Regions from separate parts of the Shewanella sp. ULN5 genome, predicted to be linked through region 3. Evidence: predicted binding sites of a transcription regulator. Region 3 holds the regulator's gene; each other region holds the start of a gene.
The links. Region 3 encodes MetJ, which represses methionine synthesis genes. Its sites were predicted from a motif close to TAGACGTCTAGACGTCTA; they were not measured.
Positions count from the first base shown of each region.

Region 1 (5,715 bases), on a different contig from region 3:
AGTGCTTTTAATGGTTTTGTGGCTATTGGTGCTAACTTTTGGGATACCTATTACCCAGAAGCCCGTCCAGCCTTGTTAAAGCCTTTTCCTTCAATGAATGAAGGTAATCGTGATGCGCCAGCGATTGAATACGATTTGTTTGTGCATATTCGCTGTGATCGCTTTGATATTTTACATTTAGTCGCCAACGAAATTAACCAAATGTTTGAAGACTTGGTTGAGCTAGTGGAAGAGGAGCGTGGTTTCCGCTTTATGGATAATCGCGATTTAACCGGTTTTGTGGACGGCACTGAAAATCCCAAAGGGCGTCATCGTCAGCAAGTGGCATTAGTTGCTGAAGAAGATCCAGAGTTTAAATCTGGTAGTTATATTCATGTGCAAAAATATGCGCACAATTTAAGTAAATGGCATCGTTTACCAGTTAAAAAACAAGAAGATATCATTGGTAGAACCAAGCAAGATGACATTGAATATGAATCCGAAGATAAGCCACTAACCAGTCATATTAAGCGGGTTAATTTAAAAGATGCTAATGGTGCATCAATGGAAATTTTACGTCAAAGTATGCCTTATGGCTCAGTAAAAGAGCAGGGACTCATGTTTATCTCTAGTTGTAAAACACCCGATAATTTTGAGCAAATGTTACGCAGCATGATTTATGGTGATGGACATGGTAATCACGATCATTTAATGCAGTTTACTAAGGCGCTGACGGGGTCATCATTTTTTGCGCCATCATTGGACTTTTTGATGCAGTGGGATGAAGCGTAAATATAGGGCTTGTAGCAAAATGTGAGTTAACGTACTGGTTTTTGGAATGTTTAATTACAGTCAATGTGCGTATTACCAATAAAAAAGCAATGCCTAGGCATTGCTTTTTTATTGGTATTTTTAGCAGCAATTACTCACTAAAGTTAAATAATGACTTAACCGTTTCAAGCGTATCGTCGATGGTTTTGATACTTGAAGGGCAGATGAAAATCGTATCATCACCGGCAATAGTCCCCAAAATACCTTCAGGTTTACCTATAGAATCTAATAGACGTGCAATTAATTGTGCCGCACCTGGGCTAGTTCTTACCACAATCATCGCTTGGTTATGGTCAACATCAAGTACAAGGTTTTTAAGCGGGCTGCCTGCAGTCGGCACCCCTAACTCAGCAGGTAAACAGTAGACCATTTCTTGTTTGGCGTTGCGGGTTCTGACCGCGCCAAACTTACTGAGCATTCTTGATACTTTTGATTGGTTAATGTTACCGAATCCTTCGGCTTGAAGTGCATTAACAATTTCACTTTGACTGCCAAAACGTTCTTCTTTTAAGATAGCTTTGAAGGTTTTGACCAGATCATCCTGATTTTTAGTGGTTGGCATATAGTATTTTCATCTTATAGTTGTTATTCAGAAAAACGCTTTATTTTGAATACTAGTGGTTTTTTTGTCAAGAAAAAACCACTTTTAATGAATAAAAATTCAATATCAATCATTTTAACAGTGTAGTAAATGGTTTACTTGGTCAACTTACTTAATACCATAATTGTTTTGTTATTTTGATCAACTAAGCGTAATTTCCCCTGCGCAATTGACGCTGACATGACTAACGGTATGGCTTGCATGACTTTTTGCTCTTGGGTCATGAGCGCTTCAATACAGGCTTTACGTGTTGCTCCGGCTGGTGAGAGCGTGAGGACATTGTTCTCGAATATGTAACTGCCCATAAAAGGATTACAGCTGGTATTGCCATTGAGTTGGCCATTTTCACTAAAAATTAATTTAGCCGGACTGTAATCTATGGTTGGTGCAGACAATACTGATTCAATGTGCCACGAACCAACTAATGAGGTTGAATTATCGATTGCTGTATGATTTTGACATGCGCTTAAAGAGAAAATAACTGCAGCTGCGCCTAAAAAATGCTTTATCATGTTTACGTCTTTTTTGCCTAGAATATTCAAATTGAGGCTATTCTACTTGATACTGTGGCAAAGTGATAACTCGTCTTCAGTCTATTAGTGAGAAACCAGCATGATTAAAGCGTTAAAGTTACTTCATTATCTCGGTTCCATGCTATTAATGCTCGGATGTTATTTGCATCTTTTCACCGATACCAGTCTTCGAGCACAAGGCATGTTGATTGTCGCCAGCTGTATCGGTATCGGCTTAGTGATGATGGCGCCTTTCCCTGTGGCATTAATGATCCAGTGGGCTAAAAATCAAGATAGCCAATCATTGCCATCATCAGATGCTGATGCTCAACCATCACCGGAAAAATCAACAGATCAGCCAGCAGAAAAACCTCAGGATAAACAGTGATTCAATATCGCAAAGCCAATTTAACAGATGTGCCTCAGTTAGTTGAACTGGAACGTCAACACGTTAATGCTGAATTATCTCGGCATGATCCAAGTCTTCAAGGGCAGGGGTTAACACCAATCCAATTAACGCAATTGATTAATCAGCACTGGATTATTTTGGCATTAGATGGGGCTAATATTATTGGCTATGTGATAGCGGCTCAATGGCGATTTTTTGCTAAGCAAGCTTTGTATCAAAAAATAATTCAAAAATTGCCTTCACTTGAAACAGATCAAGATGGTTTGCCACTGAGGATAAATCAAGAGAATAGCCTTCAATATGGGCCGATTTGGATTGCTGAGCCTTATCGTGGCCAAGGCATATTTGCGCAGTTAGTTAACCAACTTGTCCTTGCTACCAAAAATAAAAGCCGCTATTTAGTGGCTTACATTGCCGAGGACAATGGGCGTTCTTTTAAGGCTCACACCCAATATGCAGATATGCAAGTTGTGGATTATTTTGGTTTTCAGCAACGAGATTTTTATCTGTTGTTGCGAAAGTTGCCTTAACTTTAGATGATGGGGTTGAATATGTCAGACCAATTCGAAACTTTATTCGAACCTTATCTTGGACTTCGCTTGAGCGCGTTTGATAATGCCAAGTTAGTGGTGTCGGTGTTAGCCGCCCATGGGCAACAGTTTCAAGCGGCAGAAATTATTTTGCTGACTGGCGATGAGGCAAGATCAGTTAAGCACTATGGAGTTAAATGGTTAGACTACTGGATTGATTGCGGTAAATTAAATCAATATCAGGTGGGTTTAAGCTTGGTGGACGAGTGTAATAAGAAGTCACTTGAAATGATAAATGAAATAAACGTTCCTGTGATGAGCATGCAACAGGTTGGATTTATGTGTATTGAAAGTGCGCACTTCGATCATTGTTAGTGTGAAGCTGTAGATCTTTTATGATCAACATGACATTCGAAAGGTTACTGCCGCTAAATTTTATTCATAAAAAAACCGCCATAATAGCGGTTTTTTATGATGCAAATACCAAGAATTATAGTCCGGCGTCTGCGCGTAATATTTCTGCTTTGTCAGTCGCTTCCCATGGGAAGCCTTCTCGACCGAAGTGTCCATATGCAGCGGTTTGCTGATAGATAGGACGAGCCAAATCTAGCATTGCTGTTAAACCATAAGGACGCAGTTCGAAGTGTTGACGCACTAGTTTGATTAACACTTCTTCAGATACTTTGCCGGTACCAAATGTCTCAATGCTGATTGACGTCGGTTCTGCCACACCAATAGCGTAAGATACTTGAATTTCACAACGATCGGCTAAGCCAGCAGCAACGATGTTTTTAGCAACATAACGAGCAGCATAAGCCGCACTGCGGTCAACTTTTGAAGGATCTTTACCAGAGAAGGCACCGCCGCCATGGCGTGCCATGCCGCCGTAGGTATCAACAATGATCTTACGACCGGTTAATCCACAGTCACCAACAGGGCCACCAATAACAAAACGACCTGTGGGGTTAATAAAGAATTTAGTCTCTTTATTTAACCATTGTGAAGGTAATACTGGCTTGATGATGGTTTCCATCACAGCTTCAATTAAGTCAGCTTGTTTGATTTCTTCTTTGTGTTGGGTTGATAACACAACTGCATCAATACCAACGATTTTACCTTCGTTATAAGCAAAGGTAACCTGGCTTTTTGCATCAGGGCGTAACCAAGGTAAAGTACCGTCTTTACGCACTTCTGATTGACGCTTAACTAATTTGTGCGCATACGTGATTGGAGCTGGCATCAATACATCAGTTTCATTGCTTGCATAACCAAACATTAATCCCTGATCACCAGCGCCTTGCTCAGCAGGATCGCTACGGTCAACACCTTGGTTGATGTCTGGAGACTGTTTGCCAATTGCATTTAAGATTGCACAAGAATCGGCATCAAAGCCCATATCTGAGTGTGTATAACCAATCTCACGAACCGTTTTACGGGTAATTTCTTCAATATCAACCCAAGCAGAGGTGGTCACTTCGCCGCCCACTAATACCATGCCTGTTTTAACATAGGTTTCGCACGCAACACGAGCTTTCGGGTCTTGCTCAAGGATTGCGTCTAATACCGCATCAGAAATCTGATCGGCGATTTTATCTGGATGACCTTCTGAAACTGATTCAGAAGTGAACAAGTGCTTTGCCATAGTGGGAAAATCTCGTCGTTTGCTGATAAAAAATAAAGAGTTTTATACGTCTAGACGTCTATTCTAGTCGAAATTTAATCTGATAACACCCCTCTATACGAATTAATGCTCAGAATTGTGCAATGCAGCAAAAAATAATATTAAGTGAAATTTACCTGTTTTATATATTGCGCAATTAACAATCTGAAATTTAAAGACTTCATTATATTTTATGTGATTTTAAAATAAGGGGATGGATAAATAGTGAAACAATATCAATATAATGAAAATGCATGTTTCGCTGCCATAATCAATTCAATGGCTTCAATATATTTTCTTACTCATGGTAATTTAGCGTATTTTTTGAACAGTAATCGCTTTCTAAATGCGATTACTGTTGGTTGCGGAGTTGCCGCGTAAATTTTAATTTGCGTCCAGTCGCCTAGTAGGGGAAAATATCCCCTCACAATTGCCCGCTAGACCTCATCAACAAGCAGGAGAGAGCATGTCATCTCGTAAAGAACTCGCAAACGCAATTCGTGCGTTAAGTATGGATGCCGTTCAAAAAGCCAATTCAGGACACCCAGGCGCACCTATGGGTATGGCTGATATTGCTGAAGTGTTATGGAATGATTTTTTAAAGCACAACCCGAATAACCCTAATTGGGCTGATCGTGACCGTTTTATTTTGTCTAACGGCCATGGCTCAATGCTTATCTACTCTCTACTGCATCTTTCTGGTTATGAATTGCCTATCGAAGAGCTTAAAAACTTCCGTCAATTACATTCAAAAACACCGGGTCACCCAGAATATGGTTATACACCAGGTGTTGAAACGACCACAGGCCCATTGGGTGCAGGTATCAGTAATGCAGTTGGTATGGCTATTGCTGAGAAAACCTTAGCGGCACAATTTAACCGCCCTGGTTTTGATATCGTTGATCACTTCACTTATTGTTTCTTAGGTGACGGTTGTTTAATGGAAGGCATTTCACATGAGGCTTGTTCATTAGCAGGTACTTTAGGTTTAGGTAAGCTTATTGCATTTTGGGATGACAACGGTATTTCTATCGATGGTCATGTTGAAGGCTGGTTTACCGATGATACCCCGAAGCGTTTCGAATCATATGGCTGGCACGTTATTGCTAATGTTGATGGCCATGATAGTGACGCAATTCGCGCTGCCATTGAAGAAGCTAAGTCGGTAACTGATAAGCCTACAATGATTTGTT
Region 1 covers NZ_JAPJEE010000009.1:35,461-41,175, reverse strand. The annotation lists gene ORI98_RS10405 (Dyp-type peroxidase) at 1-771, shown strand, start outside; gene argR (transcriptional regulator ArgR) at 902-1,372, opposite strand; gene ORI98_RS10395 (META domain-containing protein) at 1,507-1,923, opposite strand; gene ORI98_RS10390 (hypothetical protein) at 2,024-2,311, shown strand; gene ORI98_RS10385 (GNAT family N-acetyltransferase) at 2,308-2,862, shown strand; gene ORI98_RS10380 (hypothetical protein) at 2,884-3,237, shown strand; gene metK (methionine adenosyltransferase) at 3,353-4,504, opposite strand; gene tkt (transketolase) at 4,989-5,715, shown strand, end outside.
Region 1: metK (methionine adenosyltransferase) is a predicted target of MetJ. The motif match lies at 4,548-4,565, and genes of this name have one in related genera.

Region 2 (5,715 bases), on a different contig from region 3:
ACGGTAAAGACATCGAAGTAAACTCGACTTACCCGCACCATTTGGCCCTATCACCCCTAGCATTTGCTTTTTGTGAAGCGAAAAGGAGATATCCGCTAAAATGGCGACATCGTCAACATGCCAACTAATCCCGTTTACGGATAAGGCAAGGTTATCAGACTGAGATGTTACGATCACGGCATCAATACTTGAAGACATCAAACATCGTCTCCTAAGTATAGCCTTGCACCTAAATAAATAAGGCCACCTATAGCAAGGTTGCCCACTATAAAAGCGACCAGAATTTCAAACATATATGCCCCTCTGAGTTATCCCGCTCAGGCAAAAAATGAATAGTCTCAAGCTGGTATCTGACTTATATGATTGACCTAATCTAGGCAGGCATCATATTCACAGTTGCGGGTACAGTTCGGGCTTTCCCGATTCCCAATACTCGTGACTATATTTAACGGTTGGCTTTAACCTTGTGTTAAACCACTCAAGGTAGGCCAGTTTAATCTCATACTGAGATTTTTAAACGCGAATGTCTCTTGACTGACATTGTCAAAATATTGCTCTTCGACATAAACATCGACATGAAATAGCGCGGCATAAGGTAAATGAAACTGACTAAAAATACCCGCAGCTTGCTCAACACCCAAGATGGCCGCCATTATACATCGCATCACACCACCGTGGGTGACTATTAATACCGATGGTGGTAAGACGGCGTCGAACTGTTCGTTTTTTGTGGCGACTTCAGCTGCAGATTGCTGCAGCATCTGCCATACAATTTGCGCCACAACAACTTGCACTCTAGCACTAAAATCACGTAAATATTCACCCTTTGGCGGCGTGTGCTCAGGCTCCCATGGGTTTGCCCAATATGCATTTAACTTGAGTTCATGGTGTTGATACAAGGTTTGCCATGTTTGACCATCCCATTCACCAAAATCAATTTCTTGTAAATCGTCCAACACCTTGATGGGCAATTGATACTGTTTTGCGATAAGGTCACTAAACTGAAGGCAGCGTTCAAGTGAAGATGAATACACGGTATCGGGTAATTTACCCAAGCTATCAAAGGCCTGCTGCATTTGTATTAGCCCTTGTTCTGATAAGGGCACATTGGTTTTTCCACGCAGAATATCTCCGCCTTGGCAGTGGCCATGGCGCAGGAATACCAATTGAAGATGTTTCATGGATTTCTGCCTTGCCCTAAAGATAACAACTCGCGTATTATGGACGTCTATACGTATAAATGTCCAAACAAAATTCTGCTTGTCGAGTGCCCGCTATTCACGATGCATTAATTAACACTCGATAAAATAATAAGTTAGATAAATTTGGTGCCTTGTTAGCTAAGCACCACTGCATTAAAAGGTAATGAGTTATGCTGAAGTCTACTTCCTACAGTCAGGTTCTTGAACAACTTACAACTACGCTTAAAGAGCGAATTGTCATTCTCGATGGTGCGATGGGCACCATGATCCAAGACTACAAATTGGAAGAAGCTGATTATCGTGGTGAGCGTTTTAAAGACTGGCATTGCGATGTGAAAGGTAACAATGACATGTTGGTGTTGAGCCAACGGCAAATTATCAAAGACATTCATACTAAATATTTGTTGGCGGGCGCTGACATTATTGAAACCAATACCTTTAATGCCACCACCATTGCTATGGCAGATTACGACATGCAGTCGTTATCTGCCGAAATAAACTTACAAGGCGCCCAAGTTGCCCGTGAAGCCGCTGATGAAGTCGCCGCGCAAACTGGTACTCCGCGCTACGTTGCTGGGGTACTCGGCCCCACAAACCGCACCTGTTCTATCAGCCCAGATGTGAACGATCCAAGCTTTCGAAATGTTAGCTTTGATGAGCTAGTAGAAGCTTATGTTGAATCAACCACGGCACTGATTGAAGGCGGCGCGGATATCATCATGGTTGAAACTATTTTTGATACCCTTAATGCCAAAGCCGCGCTGTTTGCGATTGAAAAAGTTTTTGATCAACTTGGCGATCGCTTGCCCGTGATGATCTCAGGCACCATCACTGATGCATCAGGTCGTACCCTAACGGGGCAAACTACAGAAGGTTTCTATAACTCACTGCGCCACATCAAGCCTTTATCTATCGGGCTTAATTGTGCCTTAGGGCCAAAAGAGCTGCGCCCATACGTAGAAGAACTATCACGCATTGCCGAATGTTTCGTGTCGGCTCACCCCAATGCTGGTTTGCCTAACGAGTTTGGCGGTTATGATGAAACCCCTGAAGAAATGGCGGAAGTCATCAGCGACTGGGCCCGAGAAGGTATGCTCAATATCGTCGGTGGCTGTTGTGGCAGCACGCCGGCACACATTCAAACAATTCGTGAATCCGTGATCAATCACGAACCACGAACGATTCCGGATATTCCGGTCGCTTGTCGCCTGTCAGGACTCGAGCCTTTAACCATTGATGCCAGCTCTTTGTTCGTTAACGTGGGTGAACGCGCAAACGTGACGGGTTCAGCCAAATTTTTACGTCTTATTAAAGAAGAGAAATTTGAAGAAGCCCTTGATGTTGTTCGTGAGCAGGTTGAAAACGGCGCACAAATCATCGACGTAAACATGGATGAAGGCATGCTTGATGGTGCTGAGTCGATGAAAAAGTTTTTGAACTTAATCGCCTCAGAGCCTGATATTTCCCGTGTGCCTATCATGATTGACTCATCAAAATGGGAAGTCATTGAAGCGGGTCTTAAATGTGTTCAGGGTAAGTCGATTGTCAACTCGATTTCAATGAAAGAAGGCGAAGAAGCCTTTATTAAACAAGCCACGCTGGTTAAGCGTTACGGTGCGGCTGCGATTGTGATGGCCTTTGATGAAGATGGCCAGGCCGATACCCGTGCCCGTAAAACAGAAATTTGTACCCGTGCCTACCGTTTGCTAGTCGACGTAGTTGGCTTTCCGCCAGAAGACATTATTTTCGACCCTAATATTTTTGCGATTGCCACGGGTATTGAAGAGCACGACAACTATGCCGTCGATTTTATCGAGTCCATTAAAGACATTAAATCGACCTTACCTTATGCCATGATTTCTGGTGGCGTATCAAACGTATCATTCTCATTCCGTGGTAACAATCCAGTACGTGAAGCCATCCATGCGGTATTTTTATACCATGCAATTCAAGCGGGTATGGACATGGGTATTGTTAACGCAGGCCAGCTGGCTATTTACGATGACATTGACGCCGATTTAAAAGACAAAGTTGAAAACGTGGTATTGAACCTGCCCTGCCCGGTTGCCGATTCAACTAACACAGAACAGCTACTTGATATCGCCGAAAAATATCGTGGTGACGGTAGCCAAGTGGCTAAAAAAGAAGATTTAGCATGGCGCAGTTTGCCAGTAAATGAACGTTTATCCCACGCACTAGTAAAAGGGATCACTGAATTTATTGATATAGATACTGAAGAGGCCCGCTTACAAGCCACAAGACCGCTTGATGTAATTGAAGGGCCGTTGATGGATGGCATGAATGTGGTTGGCGACTTATTTGGTGCCGGTAAAATGTTTTTGCCTCAAGTGGTAAAATCGGCGCGGGTAATGAAAAAAGCCGTGGCCTATTTAAACCCGTTTATCGAACTTGAAAAAGTAGAAGGCCAATCTAACGGGCGAATTTTAATGGTCACGGTCAAAGGCGATGTGCACGATATCGGCAAAAATATTGTCGGCGTGGTACTGGCCTGTAATGGCTACGAGGTCATTGATTTAGGCGTAATGGTATCGGTTGATAAAATTCTAGACGCAGTGAAAGAGCACAATATTGATATTATTGGCATGTCAGGACTAATCACACCAAGCCTTGATGAAATGGTACATAACGTCAAAACATTCCACCGTGAAGGGCTGACTATTCCAGCCATTATTGGCGGCGCAACCTGTTCTAAAATTCATACCGCAGTTAAAATTGCACCACATTACCCTCATGGGGCAATTTATATAGCCGATGCTTCGCGCGCGGTCCCTATGGTGTCTAAGTTGATTAACAATGAAACACGTCAGGCTACCATTGATAAAGAATATGCTGAATATGATGTCATGCGTGAAAAACGCTTATCACAAACTAAGCGCAAAACCATCGTACCCATTGAAGTTGCCCGCGAAAATCGCTGCACACATGATTGGCAAAACTATACCCCATTTAAGCCTAATATATTAGGCCGTCAAGTTTTTGATGATTACCCACTTGAAGATTTAGTTGAACGTATTGACTGGACACCTTTCTTTAGAAGTTGGGAGCTTCATGGCCGTTACCCTGACATTTTAGATGATAAAGTCGTAGGTGAAGAAGCGCGCAAACTATTTGCAGACGGTCAAGCCATGCTGCAAACCATCATCAGTGAAAAGTGGTTAACCGCAAAAGCCGTCATGGGATTATTTCCTGCTAACACAGTTAACCATGATGATATTGAATTATATACCGATGAAAGCCGCTCTCAGGTGGAAATGACCACCCACCACTTACGGATGCAGCTGGAACGCGTTGGCAATGACAACTTCTGTTTAGCCGATTTTGTTGCGCCAAAAGACTCAGGCGTGGCTGACTACATGGGTGGCTTTGCCGTCACAGCTGGACACGGTATTGATGAGCACGTTGCCCGCTTTGAAGCTAATCATGATGACTATAATGCCATTATGCTCAAGTGCCTTGCCGACCGTTTGGCAGAAGCCTTTGCCGAGCGCATGCATGAACGAGTACGTAAAGAGTTTTGGGGTTATGCTGCTGATGAAGCACTGGATAATGAGTCATTAATTCGCGAAAAATATAAAGGTATTCGACCAGCACCGGGTTACCCTGCATGCCCAGATCACACCGAGAAAGGCTTACTATGGGATCTATTAAAGCCGGATGAAACCATTGGCTTAAATATTACTGAAAGTTATGCCATGTTCCCAACGGCTGCCGTATCTGGTTGGTATTTTGCTCACCCTAAATCGCGTTACTTTGGGGTAACCAATGTGGGTAAGGATCAGGTTGAAGATTATGCTAAACGGAAGGGAATGAGTTTGGCGGAAACTGAGCGCTGGTTAGCACCTGTGTTAGATTATGACCCAGAGTAATCATCACCAGACTCTTTGAGCATATCTAACCTTAGTGTGAATAAAAAATGTGGCCTTTAAGCCACATTTTTTGATTCGCAAAATCCATTTACGCTCTCTGTAAGCGGATGTAAGCATATCATTCCACTAGAGAGTATTAAGCGCTAAAACCAAATCTATCTAAAGTGATGTTTTTAGCATGTCTACTCTCTACAGCGGGTTCCGCTGCCATAGTTTGCTTTAATTTTTGCTCAGCCTGCTGAAACAGTATTTGCCAACTATGATCATGGGCGCTTTGAATCGAATAGCCAATATTCAAGTTAGTCTGAACACCATTGGGTAATGCTTTCATTTGCATGTTGGCGACTTTTTCAATTAAGCGTTCGCTTAAACGTATTAATTGTTCAACCGTTGCCCCTTCTATCAACAATACAAACTTATTGGTTTGACTTCGAAAAATCCCCCCTTCAATGTGAGTCGTAAATTTCAGCACATTGGCAATATGTTTTATCACGCTATCACTTGCAGGATAACCGTATTGTTCGCTTAATTGAGGTAAATCATCAATCTCAACCACCATAATCGCCAGTGGGGTTGAAGGGGTACTTTGTTCAAACATCTCTTTAGCGCGTTGAGGTAAAGCCTGA
Region 2 covers NZ_JAPJEE010000003.1:208,645-214,359, reverse strand. The annotation lists gene ORI98_RS04920 (ABC transporter ATP-binding protein) at 1-198, opposite strand, end outside; cobalamin riboswitch at 324-497, opposite strand; gene ORI98_RS04915 (histidine phosphatase family protein) at 459-1,181, opposite strand; gene metH (methionine synthase) at 1,373-5,089, shown strand; gene ORI98_RS04905 (GGDEF domain-containing protein) at 5,226-5,715, opposite strand, start outside.
Region 2: metH (methionine synthase) is a predicted target of MetJ. The motif match lies at 1,222-1,239, and genes of this name have one in related genera.

Region 3 (5,715 bases):
CTGCCTGAGTAAATTTATTCATCGCTTTCATGATTAAATAAAACAAAATCAGCATTCCAATAGGGACTAGCACTAACGAGCCCGCCAAGAGAAGAATCGCAACAAAAGCAATTATTGTAAAAGGAAGATCAATTAATCCAGCACCGCCTGGTCCTGCAATTACACTGCGAACCTTCTCTGCGTTACGTATTCTGGCTAAATGACTGGATAGACCAACCCGAGAAAGGACCATTAATGGCATACTCAATAATCGATTAAACGTCATACCTGACAAGTCACGAGCAAATCGGTTACTGCTAGTCGCGACAATATTGGCTCTTATAAGCCGGCTAGATACTAGAATAATCAAAGCCATCAAGGCTCCTAGGGCTATAGTGGGTAAAATCTCGGGGGTCTGCCCACCAATAACCCTGTCATAAACGGCCATAGTAAATAGCGGAATTGCCAATCCTGTTAAGCTAGAAAGTAAGCTTAACCAAAATACAGGCTGATACCATTTGGTTTGTTTTTTTAAATGTGCCGCAAATGCACTGACTTTATTACTGACAGATGGCAAGCTTTCAATGATAAAAACACGGCCATCATGAGGCAAAGCAGGCAGCATTTGCCATTGATTCTGAACATCTAAATATTGAAATTGATGATTGCTACGTCGTGCAATTATTGGTTCTCCCTGTTCTGGCAGCAGCAAAAATGGATGGATTGTATTAATCAGCTGATGTTTATCTATGGCTTGCACCATTAAACCTACATGGTGCTTTTTAAGTAATATATAAGTTTCTAAATAGGTAATCTGATTTTTTATATCACTTTTTTCGATGTTTTTTGCTTGTCCATTCAATCCTAATTGAATAAATAGTCTGATTAACAGTGATTTGGGACACAAGGTTTGTTCTGGTGTTGTCATTAGTTTGCCCCCGGTTTGTTCACTAGGGTTGCGTGCCCATGTTGAGATATATCAATACAAAAATCACTCAATTGTGCAATTTCATCAAAATAGGAAGCGATAATAATTGTCATTTCACCTCGATATTGCAGTAAAAGTGCTAGCAAACGGTTCTGTGAGTCAGCATCCAGTGACACCATGGGTTCATCAAGTAATAAAATAGAAGGTGATTGGGATAACGCTCTGACTAAGGAGATCAGTTTGATGGCTCCTTTGTTAAGCATTTGACTATTATTGTTGGCTACTAATGTTTGGTACCCGGCCGGTAGCTGGGCGATGGTTGCTGACAAACCTAACTTATCGGCTAATTCCATCGCATAGGCTTCTCGTTCATGGCGAAATAGGGTCATGTTTTCCAAAATAGAACCCGATAATAATGTTGCCCAGGGGGGAACATAACTAATGGATTGTCGAAACTCAAAACCAACATGATCGTTTAGCGCAATACCAGCTATGGTAATTTGGCCCTGATTAACTTGATGAAACGCGCCAATACTACTGAGCATTAAGCTGGCATGAGTCAGTGGGTTTGAGGTCACGTTAACTATACTGCCGGAAGGGATTTCAATATTGATATCGCTGAGTTTTGCTCCAGTCTGTTTTGCGCTGACATGCTCAAAGCGAATTGGGCCTATAGGCAGTTTTTGCTGGTACATCTGGCTTGCATTAAATGACTCTTGAGGTGCGTCAATCAATGCATTGACCTCTAACATTGCATGTTGAGCATTAATTATTTTAGCCCTTAAACTCCCAATCGCGCTAAGTGGTGCAACGGCGCGACCTGCTAAAATTGAGCAAGCGGCAAGTCCACCTGTGGTGAGATTACCATTAAGCACTTCTAAACATCCTATAAGGACTAGCGCCAAAGTGGTGAGCTGCGCAGCTCCTTGAATCACCTCTTGAAGTTTAGAAGATAGCCAATCAATCTCGTTTTGTTGAGCTAAACGTTGATGGTTAACTTTTTTATAGGCATAAGTTACACGTGACTCTAGCGCCATCGATTTTGCGGTTGTTAAGCCAGACAGCACCAACATAAGTAACTGAGTACGCTCATTCTCACTGATATTTAATTTACTAGTTGTATTTGAGAGCTTTTGGCCAATTTGCCACACTCTTACCCCAGCAATTAACCATACTAAAATGGGGATAAAAACCAAAGGGCCGCCAATGTAAGCCACTAAACCTAAAAATATCATCACAAATGGCAAGTCCATCATAGCAACAGCCGCTTGACCCGAATACACCTCGCGCATTTCTCCGACGCCTTTTAATCCTTGCGCTATTGCGCCAGAGCCCAAAGATTCCATATGGTGATAATCGGCTTTCATTAGGCTGTCGACCAGCTTAGAAATCGTGGTTAATTCGTAATTGGCGGCAGAACTTGCCAATAACCAACTACGAGCATAACGCAGCAGCAGTTCAAGTAAAATTGCTATACCAACACCGACCACTAAAACTACCGCAGTACCATAGGCTTCATTGGGCAATATGCGGTCATAAATTTGCAACATGGTAAAGGGAAGTGCTAGAGAAAGGATATTGATAAATACCGAAGATAAAAGCAGCTCAGATGATAATTTGTTTTGTGTCAATAAACTGAAGTTTTGAAACATTGTTTAACCACCTTCACATCCGATTTTAGATGAAATTCTAGATTTATTTTTTATAGTTAAGAATCAAACTATCATTGTTAACATTAAAAATACAATGCAATTTATATTGCTGATTTATCTTCATAAAATGTTAAATGTTGATAAATTTTAGCAATGAATAATCAAACTTGCACATTTTGACTATGTTTATTGGTGGGTAAAGTCGTCATCAGCTTTATGTTTACGTACGTCCAAATGACGATTTAAGTGCAATTTAATTTTCAATTTCAGCACATCATTATAAGGGACAGTATATAAAAGCAGAATTTTTGGCTGCTGGCAGCGGATGGGATCAGCTAAGGTAAGCCAGTGTGATGGGGGTTATATTTGATTCAAAGACTTTACCGTTAATATTAGTGCGCTTAGGGTGCACAATATTAGGGTGGCTTTACGGGTTTTGTCCTTATCTACTTTACCGACAATGCGTCCGGCAATCATATATCCTGCTAATACTGATGGTAGTAGCATTAAAGAAAGCCAAATGTGCTTCACTTCAACTAAGCCTACAATGGCTAAAATTGCTAAAGCAATCATAGAGCTAAAGATAAAAAAGGCTGATAGTGCTGCCCTAAATTGGCTAGCGTCTTTTCCAGCTAATAAAATGGCCATTGGCGGCCCACCTATAGCGGCAATATTGCCAAAAATACCTGAAACAATACCCGCAATAAATAAGGTTATCCGATTCACTGGTGCGGATAATTTAAAAATACTCAGTAACACTGCGGTAAATACAATGCCAGCAATAGCAAGACCTAATATGGGTTGAGGGGCAAGCAATAATAAGCTTGCGCCTAAAAAACCGCCTGGAATTCTTCCTAGTAACGCATATTGCAGCCCATTAAATTCTAGGTGGCTACGTTCTCTGAATAAGGTCATCAGTGAAATCGCAAACCCCATTACAATCACTGGCACTGGCACTAGTTGTGGGTCGACAATATACAGTAAAGGACTGGCGACTACGGCTAAACCAAAACCGATTAAGCTTTGGGTTAACGCGCCGCAAAAGATAATCAGTGAGGCAAGTATTAAGGTGGTGGGGTCGATAAATGGCATTGCTATGGCTCTTATTTTACGCGCATTTTTAACACAAACATTTTCTGTTGATGGTTATCAAGAATTTGATAGTGTCTAAAACAAAATTCCACCAAGATAACTACCCTGACAAAGCAGGATATTCATCTTGATGGAATGAATAGCGGGTGTGAAATGACTTAAAAGTGATTAATTACTCTAAGTCTTCCCATTCAATACCCATTTGGTCCATCAATGCTTTCGCTTCACGTGGGATACTGTCTGGCTCATCTTTTGATAAGTCATGATCATCAGGCAAAGGTTGGCCCGTATAAGCATGTAAAAAAGCTTCACACAGTAATTCACTATTTGTCGCGTGACGTAAATTATTTACCTGACGGCGAGTACGCTCATCTGTCAGTACTTTCAATACTTTTAACGGAATTGATACTGTGATTTTTTTTACTTGTTCATTCTTCTTGCCGTGCTCGGCATATGGGCTAATATAGTCGCCATTCCACTCAGTCATTAACTCACCCTTTACTTTAAATTCGGTGCAGATTTTAAACCCTTAAAGTTTCTAGTCAAATTATTGCTGTGTTTTAGTGCACATTGCAAATAGATTTCTTTATGTTTAGACGTCTAAACGTCTATTTCTGTTGACCTGAGCGCTTCAGTTAGGTAAATTTAGCCATCTAGACATCTCTTTGTGTGTTCGTAATGTTAGGAATTAATCATGACCAAGTCTTGTAAACAACATAGCAATGCCACTGTCGCAGTTCGTCAGGGTATTGAAAGTGACACACAATATGGCGCAGTTGTCCCTCCAATTTATTTATCGACCAATTATTCTTTTGATGGCCATAAAAATCCGCGTGAGTTTGATTACAGTCGTTCAGGCAATCCAACACGTTGCATTCTAGGTGAAGCCTTAGCCAAGTTAGAGCAAGGGGCTACCGGCGTGATAACTTGTACCGGCATGGCTGCAATTACCCTAGTGACCAATTTACTCGGGCCAGATGATTTATTGGTTGTGCCACATGATTGCTACGGTGGTAGTTACCGATTATTTACTAATTTGGCCAAGAAAGGGCAGTTTAAATTGGCTGTTGTTGATCAAACTAACGCAGCAGCGTTAGCTGAAGCCATTGCCAAAAAACCTAAAATGGTCTGGTTAGAAACGCCGTCGAATCCATTATTGCGTGTGGTCGATATTGCAGCCATTGCCACAGCAGCAAAAGAAGTTGGCGCCTTGGTTACCGTGGATAACACCTTTTTATCACCTATTTTACAGCAGCCTTTAAATTTAGGGGCTGATATCGTTATCCATTCTACGACCAAATATATTAATGGTCACAGTGATGTGGTGGGCGGTGCTGTGGTTGCTAAAGACCCAGAAATCGGTGAGTTACTGCATTGGTGGTCAAATACCTTGGGGTTAACAGGGTCAGCATTCGACAGTTACTTAACGTTACGCGGCATTCGTACTTTAGCAGTGCGTATTCGTGAACATCAAGCCAATGCCAAGCGCATTGTTGATGTGCTAACGCAAAGCAATGTGGTTGAAAAAGTGTATTATCCGGGATTAAAAGATCATCCAGGTCACGACATTGCAGCCAAGCAACAGCAGGGTTTTGGTGCCATGTTAAGTTTTGAGCTTAAGGGCGGAGAAGCCGCAGTAGTGGCATTTCTCGATGCCCTAACGCTATTCAGTGTTGCTGAAAGTTTAGGCGGAGTGGAAAGTTTAGTCGCCGTTCCTGCCACAATGACCCATAGAGCAATGGATGCACAGGCTCGCTTTGAGGCTGGCGTTAAAGATACATTATTGAGACTATCTGTTGGTATTGAAGATGGTGAAGATTTAGCGGCTGACATTGAAGCCGCATTAGCTGCCGTAGCAGCGCTGTAGTTGGCGTTTAAGGAGTAATACATGGCGCGTGGTCATTTACATAAATTTGGTGGTTCAAGTCTTGCAGATGCAGATTGTTATCGTCGAGTAGCCCACATTTTACTTACCCATGGTCATAGCGATGATTTAATTGTTGTTTCAGCCGCAGGCAAAAGTACCAACTTTTTGTATAAGCTGTTGAATTTGCGAGATACCGG
Region 3 covers NZ_JAPJEE010000010.1:61,520-67,234, reverse strand. The annotation lists gene ORI98_RS11245 (peptidase domain-containing ABC transporter) at 1-907, opposite strand, end outside; gene ORI98_RS11240 (ABC transporter transmembrane domain-containing protein) at 907-2,559, opposite strand; gene ORI98_RS11235 (sulfite exporter TauE/SafE family protein) at 2,920-3,651, opposite strand; gene metJ (met regulon transcriptional regulator MetJ) at 3,824-4,138, opposite strand; gene metB (cystathionine gamma-synthase) at 4,346-5,518, shown strand; gene ORI98_RS11220 (bifunctional aspartate kinase/homoserine dehydrogenase II) at 5,540-5,715, shown strand, end outside.